2 linked regions of the Shimia isoporae genome follow. The protein of the gene in region 2 interacts with the protein of the main gene of each other region in a pairwise test. Links are inferred from orthologs where the notes say so. Each region holds a gene or a part of one and is shown on either strand. Other genes may lie near its edges.

Region 1 (6,395 bases), on a different replicon or contig from region 2:
AGAAACCTGTGAAAAACGTCGAGTTGTGGCAAAGGCTTGATGCGGCTCAGTCCCGACATGATGTCACTTGGGAATGGGTCAAAGGCCATGCCGGCCATCCGGAAAACGAACGCGCCGACGAATTGGCACGCGAAGGAATGGCACCTTTCAAACCAAAAAAATAAGGCGCGGGATCGCCGCGCCTTTCTCTGTTTAGCCGACTGCCCCCGTCAGGCGGCGTTTGCCGCGTTGGCAGCACTGACCTGATCACGGGCCTTGAGCTTGGCAAGGAAGGCTTTTGTCGCGGGTTGGCGGCGCGCTTTTCGCGCCATGCGCTGCGCCCAGTCAATTGCTGCCTCATGATGCTTGGCGAGCGTTTCGTCCTTCAGCAACTCCGTCTTGATCGCAATGGCCGCATCAAACCGCTCTGCAAGGCGGGTGTCGGTCTCGTGGTTCTTGTCGAACTTGTCCCAGTAAGGCAGTTGCAGCTTGCCTTTCACATGATTGGCGCGGCCGCGGCGTTGCTTGTTCAGGAAGCCATCCAGTGAACGCAACGCGTAGTGGTTGAGTTGCGCCACGTCATAACCAAAGCCTTTGTCGATATGCAGAGCGCCTTTGATCTGGCGATCATCAAGCTTCGTGCCATCTGGTGTGACCCAGTTGATGTCAGTCGCATCCGGTTCGATGAACGGTCGGTGCACGCCCATCCGGTTGAACTTGTCGTTGTTGCGATAGAGCGTTTTGAAAAATCGATGCGGGAGCATGTCTGCTGTTGGCACTTCCGGCTCAGCTTGCAGGAACTGCTGCGGCACCGGCGTATCCGAGATCTCCTCAATCCCCGCGTTGCCAAAAATGCGCCAGACCAGCGAAATCGCATCCGCTTCTGGATGGGTGTCGATCAACGCCTTGAACGTGCCGTCGCCAACCCCGATCTGCAGGAATTCGTCCACATCGACCACAAGGATATAGTCCGCATCCTGCACCACAGGCTCGTGCTGCGCCCACATCAATGCACTCTTGTGCGGACCGCGCTTCATTACGCGATTGAACCGGTGATGGATTTCGCCCATGCGGTTCAGGTTGCGCAGGATCAGGTCGGTCTGATCGCTGCAATCATTGGTGAAAACCACAATGTCGGTCGCACCCAATGCTTTGTAATGCGCCACCCAGTCGAGGATATAGGCACCCTCGTCTTTCATGGTGGTGACAACTGTCACCTTTGGTGCAGCGGAATCGCCGCCGAATCCGAAGAAAGCCACTGTCTCTGCCTCATGCTCTTGGGCAGCTCATTTGACGGCCACCCCTGTATTGAGCGCAAATTAGCAAGCGGACGGGGCAGGCGTCTACATTTTTAATTGAATCAAGGGCTTTCGCGGCAGAAGAGTCACAGCCCGACTATTTGCGGAAATGTGTCGGCACGATGATCAAGGCGCCGACCGAGGAGATGATCGCATTCATCCCCGGACTGCCAAAACCGATGTGAAACATGCGCGAGATCATAAAAAACACGAACGCCCCACCCACGCAGATGATGATCGAGGGAATATAACCGTTGCGGGTGAAACCCGACCGTTCGGCCGCATATCCGATGATCCCCGCAATAATGACGGTTCCGAAAAAGGCAAAAAACATGCGTGTCTCCCTAAAGGGTCTGACCTGCTGTCAGCGGAAAGCCCCGCAGGAACGTCTGCGCATCCTGCCCGCCTTTGCCCGCGCGTTGCAAGCGCAGCAACTGCACCGCGCCAGAGCCGCACGCCACTGTCAGAGCTTCGTCCAAAATGGTGCCCGCTGCCCCGTTGCCGGCGACAACGTGCGACGCAAGCACCTTGACCCGCTGCCCCTCGATTTCGGTCCAGGCGCCCGGAAACGGCGACAGGCCACGAATTTTGCGATCCACCTCTTCCGCGGTTTCGCTCCAGTCGATTTTGGCTTCCGACTTGTCGATCTTTTCCGCGTAGGTCACGCCATCCTCTGGCTGTGGTTCGGGCGTTAGGTCATCCAGCAGCGCGAGCGTATCGACGATGGCTTCTGATCCAAGCACTGAAAGCCTGTCATGCAATTCCGCGGTGGTTTCTGTCTCGCCAATCGCAATTTCGCGCCGCAAAAGGACGTCGCCGGTGTCCAGCCCCGCATCCATCTGCATGATACAAACGCCAGTTTGCTTGTCTCCGGCCATAATCGCGCGATGGATTGGCGCCGCTCCGCGCCAGCGAGGCAGAAGGCTCGCATGAATGTTGAGGCAGCCTTTCGTTGGCGCATCCAGAATGGCTTGCGGCAGGATCAACCCATAGGCGACAACAACTGCAACATCCGCTTCCAGAGATGCAAACTCCGCCTGCGCAGTCTCGTTGCGCAAAGACACCGGATGACGCACGTCCAAACCCAACGCCTCGGCACGTGCCTGGACGGGTGTCGGTCTGTCTTTCTTGCCGCGTCCCGCGGGACGCGGCGGCTGGCAATAGACCGCGGCAATGTCGTGGCCCGCCGCGATCAGGGCATCCAAAACCGGTACCGAAAAATCCGGCGTTCCCATAAAAACAATACGCATCTGGTTCTCCTGCTCGGGGCCTTAGCGCAGCTTGCGCGCCTTGCGGATCAACATGTCCCGCTTGGTCTTGCTGAGATGGTCGAAATACATCTTCCCGTTGATGTGATCGATCTGGTGTTGCACCGAGGTCGCCCACAGACCGACAAAATCCTTCTCCACCGTCTCACCGTTCTCATCCATATAGCGCACGGTCACCGCGCGCGGGCGGCTGATCTTGGCCGAGACACCAACAAGGTTCGGGCTTGCCTCTTCGTGCTCGCGCGGCTGCACCGAGGCGTGCAGAATTTCGGGGTTCGCCATGCGCACCGGCTGATTGCCTTCCTCGGTGGCGTCCACCACCGCAAGGCGCAGCATCACGCCGATTTGGTTTGCGCCCATGCCCACACCGGGCATCGCGTACATCGTCTCGATCAGATCATCCCAAACCTGCCGCACCTCATCGGTGATCTCTGTCACCGGCTCGGCTGCGGTCCGAAGACGTTTATCTGGCCATGGAATGCAGCGACGAACAGTCATTTGAGAGCGTATCCTTCAAGTAGGGTTTTGCGCGTCATCGCGTCGAGACGGTCCAAAGTAACGATACCGTCCAGATGATCCATTTCATGCTGAATACAGCGGGCGGAAAAACCATCGAAGTCGCCGGTTTTTTCAACTCCGTTCTCGTCCCGCCAGACCACCGAGATCTGGGATGGACGCGCCACCGGCACCATCAGATCAGGGATGGAAAGACAGCCTTCTTCCACAGTCGACGAGCTGTCACTTCGGGCTGTGATCACCGGATCAACGAACACCATGGGCGTGCGATCACCTTCTTTCCAAGTGACGTCCATCACGAACAGACGCCGAAGGTCACCGACCTGCGGTCCCGCCAATCCCCGCCCAGGCGCTGCATACATGGTTTCCAGCATATCCGCCGCCAGCACACGGATGTCCGCGTCCCCCACAGCCTCACAGGCTGTGGACAGCCGGTCATCCGGCCAACGGACGATGGGGAGGACACTCATCCCCGTGCCAGCTCGCGCTTCATCTTCTGGGACTTGCGGGTCATCATCTGACGCTTCATTGGGCCAAGATAGTCGATGAACAGTTTGCCGTTCAGATGGTCGATCTCGTGCTGCACGCACGTCGCCCACAGCCCGTCAAAGTCTTTTTCCTGCGGATTGCCGTCCATATCGATCCAGCCGACGCGAACCTCTTTGGGGCGCGTCACCTCGGCAAACTGCTCGGGAATCGACAGACATCCCTCTTCATAGACGTTGGTTTCCTCGGAGCTGCTCAAAACCTCGGGGTTGAACATCACCACCGGCTCCGGCTCGCCTTCCTTAACACAATCCATCACGATCAACCTATCCAGAACACCGACTTGCGGCGCGGCAAGGCCGATACCGGGGGCGTCGTACATGGTTTCCAGCATGTCTTCGGCCAGATTGCGCAACTCATCGCTCAGGTCGGCAACGGGCGCACAGGCCTTTTTCAGGCGGGGATCGGGGTGGATCAGGATTTGGCGTTTCATGGCCTTCATCTAAGACAGCATTGCATTTGACGCAACGGGGTTGCGCACGGCCAGCAATCCGCTAGCGTCACATCGTTCATCCGCAGCAAAGGACCCCCAAATGAGCTTTGACGAGATCATCGACCGCTTTGGCACCCATTCCGTAAAATGGGACATGATGGAGCCGATCTATGGCGTGCCTGCCAAAGACGGAATCGCGATGTGGGTGGCCGATATGGATTTCCGCCCGCCGCAATGCGTGTCGGATGCTCTAGTCAAAATGAACGAGATGGGTGTCTACGGATACTACGGTGATGATGCCGCCTATCTGGACGCCATCCGCTGGTGGATGAAAGAGCGCCACAGCTGGGACGTCGCACGCAACGAGATTTTTACGACACACGGTCTGGTGAACGGCACCGCGATGTGTGTGGACGCCTTTACCAACGCGGGTGACGGCGTCGTTCTGATGACGCCGGTTTATCACGCCTTCGCCAAGGTCATCAAAGCCGCCGGTCGCGAAGTTGTCGAATGTCAGCTTGCACTGAACGAGGGTCGCTACGAGATGGATTTCGAGGCGTGGGATGCGCAAATGAAGGGGCATGAAACCATGCTCATTCTCTGCTCGCCCCACAACCCCGGCGGCCGCGTCTGGACCCGCGACGAATTGCAGGGCGTTGCCGAATTCTGCAAACGTCACGACCTCATTCTGGTAAGCGACGAGATCCACCACGATCTGGTCTTTGCAGGCAACACCCATATCCCGATGGCCAATGTGGACGAGACCATCATGGACCGCCTGGTGATGATGACGGCCACCACCAAGACCTTCAACATCGCGGGCAGCCACTCCGGCAACGTGATCATCCCCGATCCTGACCTGCGCGCCAAATTCGGCGGACGCATGGCGGCTCTGGGCCTGTCGCCCAACAGCTTTGGCCTCTTCATGGCCGAAGCCGCCTACTCGCCCGAAGGTGCGGCTTGGGTGGATGATCTGGTGGTCTATCTGGATGGCAACCGCAAACTGTTGGACACTGCGATTGCGGACATTCCGGGGCTGGCGTCCATGGCGCTTGAGGCCACCTACCTCAGTTGGGTCGATTTCTCCGGCACCGGCATGGGGCGCGAAGAGTTCACCCGCCGTGTGGAAAAAGACGCAAGGATCGCAGTGAACCACGGCCCGACGTTTGGCACAGGCGGCGAAAACTACCTCCGCTTCAACATCGCCACCCCCCGCGCGCGGGTGCAGGAAGCCTGCGAGCGACTTGCAGAAGCGTTTTCAGATTTGCAGTGATTTAGGCGCACCAGCGCCCGAACCAAGGGGTAAAAGCGAAGCGCCCGCGTTTTGCCGGAGGCAAACCTCCGGTTTGACGGGGGCGGTTCGGGCGCTAGCCAAAGCGTTGCTTTGGCTGTTGGGGGAGAAGAACCTTGTACCAAAAATGAACGCTGACAGCGTCACCAACAAAAGTGCGTTCCGAAATTTTCGTTACAATGGACGCTTGTTTCAAAGCTACGTCTAGCTATTTCGTTTCTCATCTTGGATTGAAGGCCAAGCACCAAATTTGATTAGGAGAGCTTCAAGCGATTCTTTTACTAAGTCACAGTAGTTTTCGTCAAAGGGCTCAGTCAGCGTCTTCTCCAAAGCGCTAAGAAGCGAGTTTAGGGCCCAAAGTCGCCATCATGTATTGCCGCAGTGTGCAGGTTTTCGCCGTTCTGTTCGTCTAGCGTTCGGGAAAGAAAGTTGAACAGAGTTAGAGCTGCGTCGGCATCAAGTTTTATCTCTACATCCATTCGGTTTCCAATTTAGCCTCGAAGCTTAACCCTCGCTGACTTGTGGAGTTTGGCAATTTCGGATCCCAAACTGCCATTCATCGAAGCCCCAGCTGCCCCGTAGTCTCACCAAAGAGCAGCGGTCAGCGAAAGCTACAACCTCAGCCCTCTTTCCCCAACAACGCTACCGGCGCTTCGCTTGCCCGTTCAAAATCCACCGGCGCGCGGTCGGTCGCCAGTGTGTGGCGCTTGAACTCGTAGCGCATCTCTCCGCCTTGCTCTTCAGAAGCCACAATCAGGCATTGGTAAAGCTGCTTTCCACCGTCATAGACATCGACCAGCCCGCGCAAATGCGGGGCGTCTTCGATGTCCAGCGTAAAGCCGTCATCCTCAAACCGGATCACGCGAAAGCTGCGGCCACCTGCCTCGACACGCAGTTTGTGGCGCTGCTTCATCGCTTTTTTGCGGGCGGCATCAAGGCCGGCCTGAACCTCTGGGGGCAAATAGGTGCTCATGACGAAGTCTCCGAATACACTGGTAAAAATCAGCGTCCATCACACCATGGTCAAGCCAAGAATTTGTAAACACGCGGTCTTTGGCGAAATG
Region 2 (6,351 bases):
CTCGCGTGCTTTGTCAGCCAAAGAACCGCCGGTGTGTGCTGCGTTGTTCATGATCTCTTCCTTGTAAATCCGCTTAGGCATTTTTGAACTTCCCTGTTTTGCGTTATTGCCGGTGTCTGTGTTTCGTTGAGTATCAAGTTGGGGGCGAAATGCGGCTGAAATGGCGCGAATTGTGTCAAATTCGCGGTAAATTTGGCTAAAATTGGAAACACAGCATTCGGGCCCGGGCAACGATGGTTGCCGGGCTAACCCCCTTAAAACTGTCCCGCAGGGCCACCAAACACCAGCAAAATAAGGCTCGCTGTGTATCCGGAGGCGACTGCCCCTCTATGTCCGGTCCCTAATCCGGACGAGCTGCGCGTTTTGGACGTCTTGGCCCAATTTGCGCGGCCTGTAGTTTTCTTAACGTCGATTCTGGCCCCGATTGGGGCGCGAGTCGGGCGATTTGGAGAATCGCCTGACCATTTTGTGGCAAATCAGGTGCGCGATCAGCGCAGGATCATCTCCAGCGGCCACTGGATTTCGTGAGAAAGCTCGACATTGAAAGTCTGACCGGCTTCTAAAGTGTGCGCCCACATCAGTATGCCGCGCTGATCCTCGTATTGCGGATTCGTGGGCGTGGGAGTTGCCTGACTGGAAATCAGGAGATCCTGTTGCTCGGAGTACGGCACGCGACCGATAAGACGCAGGGCCCAAGATTGGTCAGTAAGGTTCTCGGCTGCAAGAATGCGTGTTTCGGTTTGCTGGTTGCGGGATGTCAGCACGCCTTTGTCGCCGGTGACTTTTTGAGTGACCGTGTCCGTAAGCCGCAGCCCGGGAATCGCGCCGAAGGATAGTTTGACGTCATCGCCTGCCGCCACCAATGGCATTTCATTTTGGGTGACAAACACGTCATTGAGATAGAAGTCGGCGGCTCCGTTCAGGATCAGCTCGCCGGAGGTGTTGACGCTTTCGGCCATGACAAAAGCGGTTTCGTCCCGCATCGGGTTGGCAAAGGCGTAGACATCTGAGGTGAGGTCGATTGTATCCAACGCGAGGCGAAGTGCCTCGGTGCCCGAGTTGATCGAGACCGGCGTCGGATAGACGTAGGTGGCGTTGATACCGTCGTCAAAGGTTGGGATGGCAGCGGTTTCCATCACCGGTTCCGCCATTTGGCTTTCGGCTTCGTCGACCATAGCCAGACGACCGGCATTTTTTGGCATTACCGGTTGAGGTGTCTCGATGCGCCGCCGCCATGGAGCCAAGCCGGAAGGGGATGCCTGTGCGTTGGGGCGGCTCGTGGAGAGGGTGACGTCTACGTCGTTCCAATCCTCGCCGGTGTCCTGAAAGACAAAGACATTGCGATGAATGCGCAGTTCCGGAGCCTCACCGGTTGTGAGGTGCAAATCATAAACGGGTTGCCAGCCAGCGTCCCAATCGGTGCGGTGCACCAGTGTTACAGAGCCGTTGATTGGCTGGTCCGAGGACACTTCGGCGGCGAGCATGGATTTTTCGGTTTCTGGCGGCGTGAGGGCTTCTACGGTTGCGCGGGCATCGGACAGAGCTTCAGCCAAGTCTTCGAGGGTCTGTTCAAACGCGCGGGCCGCGCGCTGCGACGCTGCTGCCTCCTGTCGTGCTTTGAGCGTTTCCTGTCCGATGATGGCTAGGGTTTGTGTCAGGGCTTCGGGGCTGGCCGCATCCTGAGGACTTTGCAGGCGATTTAGATATCCAAGGCGGGCATTTGCCGCATCGGCCTGCATCAGCACGTCGGCCTGCTCGTCGCGGGTCGCGCGCAGGGCGGCCTCGATCCGGTCGACTTCGGCTTTGGCGGCTTCAAGCGTTGCGCTGTCCAATTCAGCGATCGGCGGCACCTTGGCAAAGCGCACTGTAACCGCGCCAAGCGTCGCGCCGTCGATGGCGACCCGTACGGTGGTTGGATCGATCTCTTCGGGCAGGTTGGTGATCAGCAGGTCATGAGAGCCCGCAGGGGCGGTGAATGTGGCCGTGCGGGTCAGAGTGGCGCCGTCGGCATAGAGAGTGGCGGCGGAAACTGGCGCGCTCAGTGGAATTGTGTCCGCCCAGAGCGGCAAGGCAAAGGTGGTCAGGGCGACGGGGAGAAAATGTCTGGTCATGAAAAAGCCTTTCGGTACGGGTTGCCTCAAAGGGAACACGTGTCGAGGAAGGCTGGCAAGTCAGTGGTGCCTGAGCTGCATGGATCGGCGGAGCAGTGCTTGTTTTGGCGAGGTGCAACGAATTGACGTCAGGCGCCTCCAGGATACGGCAACAAAAAAGGCGCTCCGAGCGGAGCGCCTTTTGTATTCTCGTTTCTGACAGGGCTTAGCCCTTTTTCAGCACTTCGCGGCCAAGCGTCTCGGCAATCTGTACGGCGTTCAGCGCCGCGCCTTTGCGCAGGTTGTCAGAGACACACCAAAGGTTGATGCCGTTTTCGACCGTGCTGTCCTGACGGATGCGCGAGATGAAGGTGGCGAAGTCGCCAACACATTCTTTCGGGGTGACGTAGCCACCGTCTTCGCGCTTGTCGATCACCATAATACCGGGCGCCTGCCGCAGGATGTCGCGTGCTTCATCCTCATCAAGGAAATCCTCGAATTCGATGTTGATCGATTCCGAGTGACCCACAAAGACCGGTACGCGGACGCAGGTCGCGGTGACTTTGATGTCCTTGTCGACAATCTTTTTGGTCTCGGCGACCATTTTCCACTCTTCTTTGGTGGACCCGTCATCCATGAATACGTCGATATGCGGGATCACGTTGAAGGCGATTTCCTTGGTGTAGACCTTTGGCGGCACATCGTTGACGGGGTTGTAGACGGCTTTGGTCTGTTCCCACAGTTCGTCCATCGCGTCCTTGCCGGAGCCGGACACGGATTGGTAGGTCGAGACAACAACGCGCTTGATCTTTGCGCGGTCGTGCAGCGGTTTCAGAGCGACAACCATCTGCGCCGTGGAGCAGTTCGGGTTGGCAATGATGTTTTTCTTGGAATAGCCGTGGATCGCATCCGCATTACACTCGGGCACGATCAACGGTACGTCCGGGTCGTAGCGGTAGAGCGAGCTGTTGTCGATGACGACACAGCCGGCGGCCGCTGCGATGGGGGCGTATTTCTTGGTGGCGTCTGACCCGATGGCAAACAGCGCCATATCCCAACCGGAGAAATCGAATTGCTCGATGTCCTGGGTTTTCAGGGTTTTGTCGCCGAAGGTGACTTCGGTGCCAAGCGAACGGCGGCTGGCCAAAACGGCAAGCTCGTCCACCGGAAACTGGCGTTCCGCCAGGATGTTCAGCATTTCGCGGCCCACATTGCCCGTGGCGCCAGCGACGACGACGCGATAACCCATGGTAGGTCTCCATTGTTTAGGACGCGCTCTCTTAGCCGCGTTTTTCCCTAAGAAAAAGGGGGCGGATGGCGAAAATTGCTGATGTGGCGTATTTGCGTTTGCGATTGATGCGCAGGTTTCCGCTTTAGCGGATTAATCGGTGCTGTCGCGGGAAAACAGGTAAATCGCGAGGCCGAAAATCAAGAGGGCCGCGAATCCTCCGAACAGAACCTGATAGGCCAGGGTCGGATCTGTGGGCGCAATGGCAGCGTGCAGACGCCCGGACCCGAATTGCGCGACCCCAACGCCACCAATGCCGAAAAGGTTCATGAGCGTGACACCGCGTCCTGTAAGATGGGGCGGGAAAAAGCTGCGTGCGTGGGCAATGACAACGGGAAAGGCCCCGCCAAAAAATCCCATGGCTGAGAGAAGCGCGACCGAGAGGACCGCATTTTTTTCCACGAATGGCACAAGGGCAAGCAATGCCACGACCATCATTGAGCTGCCGCCGAAGATCACCCATTTGCGTGTCCCGAAAATGCGGTCCGCAGGCCCGTAGGCGAGTGTACCGAGGATCATGGCAATCCCCATGACAAGCGTGGCCTGCCCGATGCCGACAGTCGACATAGCAAAGACATCATCCAGATATGGCCCGATCCAAAGGCCGCGGATTGCGGCGGTGGGCATATAGTTCACAAACATGAAGGGGATGATGAACCACAGAACCGGCATTTTGAGCAGGTCCAGCACAGAACCTTTTTCTTCGCTGTCGATTTTTGGAGGGTCTTGCACCATTTGCCAAAGTCCGACGGCGATCGCCGAACTCATCGCTGCCAGCGACCAGAGGGTTGCGCGCCAGCCAAAGGTTTCCACAGCAAAGGCCGTTGGGTAAGCCGCGACGAGGTTTCCGACCGAGCCGACACCCAGCATGAGCGCCGCAAGTGTCGCGAATTTGGCCGGAGGATAGCTGCGCGCGAAAATAAAGTAGCTGGCCATGAGCACCGGCGAGCAGCCGACGCCGATCAGACCCATGGCGATCGAGACATGAATGGGTTGCGTGGCAAGTGCAAACAGCGCGGCGCCTCCGCCGCCGCCAACCAGCAGAAGGACAGCGGACGTGCGACGGGGGCCGTATTTGTCGAGCCAAGCCCCAACGGGAATTTGCATGGCCGCAAAGATCAGGAACCAGAGGCCTGACGCAAAAGCGAGGTCGGCCGGAGTTGCACCGATATCCGCCTCAAGGACCTGGGTCAGCACCGCCAGAAAGGCGCGAAAAAACTGGCTGAGCACATAAGCAAGGCACAGCAGGATCATATCGTTGCGCATGAAGTCTCTCTCCCTGAGGCGCGACTTGATCCGAAAGGCGGAGGAATGACAAGGGGCCATTGTGCGGCTGTGTTCACGCGAGTGTGCAGCAATGTGTAAACACCAAAACTTGCGCCACACCGTAATGGTGCCATCTGGCTTTTCAGGGAGGGGTTCCAAAAAGGGGCTCTAGGACAATGTTTTTCAATCAATCAACGCAGGACTATTACGAAAATCTGCCGCGCACGGATGATTTCGACAGCCTGAGTGATCTGAAGCGGTATGTGCCGCTTCCGGATGATTGGGTTGTAGGGGTTGCCGATGTTGTCGGGTCGACCCACGAAATCGCACGCGGGCGGTACAAGGTCGTGAACATGGTCGGCGCGGCCGTGATTTCCGCGCAGATCAACGCCGCACAAGGTGCTGCGCTTCCCTTTGTGTTTGGCGGTGACGGGGCAGGTTTTGCAGTCTGGCCGACACAGCGGCGGGCGGCAGAACGGGCATTGGATTCTGTTCGGCGCTGGGCGCGCAAAGAATTCGAAATCGAATTGCGGGTTGCCATGGTGTCCGTTGCAGATGTGCGGGCGGCAGGGCGTGACGTGCGCGTGGCCCGCTATGCGCCGAGCAAGGGCGTGGATTATGCAATGTTCTCTGGCGGTGGTCTCGCCTGGGCCGAAGCACAGATGAAAGCAGGCCACATGGGGGTCGATGAGGACACGGCGGTAGAAGACACGCCGGATCTCACCGGGTTGAGCTGTCGTTGGTCGAATGTGAAGTCGGAACGCGGTGCCATCCTGTCGCTCGTGGTTGAGCCGCAAGAGGACGTGCCGGAAGCATGTTTCGCGAAGATCGCGGAGGCCGTTCTTGAGGCCAGCCAGACAGAGCCTCGCGCAATGCACCCTGTACCTCGTGTCGGGCCGGAGGCGCGTTTTCCACCACCGGGGATGACGATTGAAGCACGGGTGCGCCAAGGTGGTCCGGTCGCATGGAAGCTGGGAAAGCTGCTTGTCGAGAACATGCTGATCTGGGCGCTGATGAAGTCCCGTGGTGTCGGCAACTTCGACCCCACAGCCTACCGTGCGGAAGTGGCCGAGAATGCGGATTTCCGAAAGTTCGACGATGGGTTGAAGATGACGCTTGATTGCGACGCGGAAACGCAGGCGCGGATAGAAAAGGTGTTGCGCAAGGCAAAATCCGCGGGGTTGGTGCGTTACGGTTTGCACGCGCAGTCAGAGGCGATGATGACCTGTTTTGTACCCTCGGCCACTGAAAGCAACCACATGCACTTTGTGGATGGTGCCGCCGGTGGTTATGCGCAGGCAGCCGCGCGGCTTTGAGCCGCGCGGTCGGGAGCCGTGTCAGGTTCTGCCTTGCCTGAGGCGGCCGACAATGCCTGTTGGGAAGAAGTAGACCGACAGGATGAACAGCACACCCAGCCACAGGAGCCAGCGGTCTGCATTCAGCAGTTCCGGCAGGATCGGAAGGGCTGAAACGGCACTGCCTGCAACGTCCATGAGGCCCTGCAGGTAGTTTTGCGCCAACACGAAGATGGTCGCGCCGATTACAGCACCATACATTGTTCCCATGCCTCCGATCACGACCATCAGCAGGATGTCGATCATGATCTCCATCGAGAGGGTGGTATCGGGCCCGACGTAGCGCAGCCAGATCGCGTAAAGCGCTCCTGCCAGAGCTGCTATGGCAGCCGAAAGGCAGGTGGCCGCGACA

The links.
Region 1: the proteins of BXY66_RS00090 (region 2) and def interact in binary tests that used the Escherichia coli proteins (3 or more experiments, as listed by UniProt). The link is inferred for Shimia isoporae from one-to-one orthologs.

What each region holds. Positions count from the first base shown.
Region 1 is NZ_SMGR01000003.1:216,305-222,699, forward strand. What follows is about bases 2,285-5,234. They hold def (peptide deformylase), read right to left. Parts: upstream 4,041-5,234; coding sequence 3,528-4,040; downstream 2,285-3,527. Other genes in these bases: fmt (methionyl-tRNA formyltransferase), read right to left, coding at 2,285-2,527; def (peptide deformylase), read right to left, coding at 2,549-3,043; def (peptide deformylase), read right to left, coding at 3,040-3,531; BXY66_RS15420 (MalY/PatB family protein), read left to right, coding at 4,141-5,234. Outside these bases: rnhA (ribonuclease HI), read left to right, coding at 1-164; BXY66_RS15390 (glycosyltransferase family 2 protein), read right to left, coding at 210-1,238; BXY66_RS15395 (hypothetical protein), read right to left, coding at 1,375-1,611; more of fmt, read right to left, coding at 1,622-2,284; more of BXY66_RS15420, read left to right, coding at 5,235-5,313; BXY66_RS20710 (hypothetical protein), read right to left, coding at 5,679-5,810; BXY66_RS15425 (hypothetical protein), read right to left, coding at 5,951-6,304. UniProt on the Escherichia coli protein: Removes the formyl group from the N-terminal Met of newly synthesized proteins. Requires at least a dipeptide for an efficient rate of reaction. N-terminal L-methionine is a prerequisite for activity but the enzyme has broad specificity at other positions.
Region 2 is NZ_SMGR01000001.1:15,297-21,647, forward strand. The notes cover bases 1,329-4,234. They hold BXY66_RS00090 (aspartate-semialdehyde dehydrogenase), read right to left. Parts: upstream 3,340-4,234; coding sequence 2,317-3,339; downstream 1,329-2,316. Other genes in these bases: BXY66_RS00085 (DUF4139 domain-containing protein), read right to left, coding at 1,329-2,111; BXY66_RS00095 (MFS transporter), read right to left, coding at 3,472-4,234. In the rest of the region: BXY66_RS20370 (hypothetical protein), read right to left, coding at 1-81; more of BXY66_RS00085, read right to left, coding at 489-1,328; more of BXY66_RS00095, read right to left, coding at 4,235-4,644; BXY66_RS00100 (DUF3095 domain-containing protein), read left to right, coding at 4,821-5,960; BXY66_RS00105 (branched-chain amino acid ABC transporter permease), read right to left, coding at 5,982-6,351.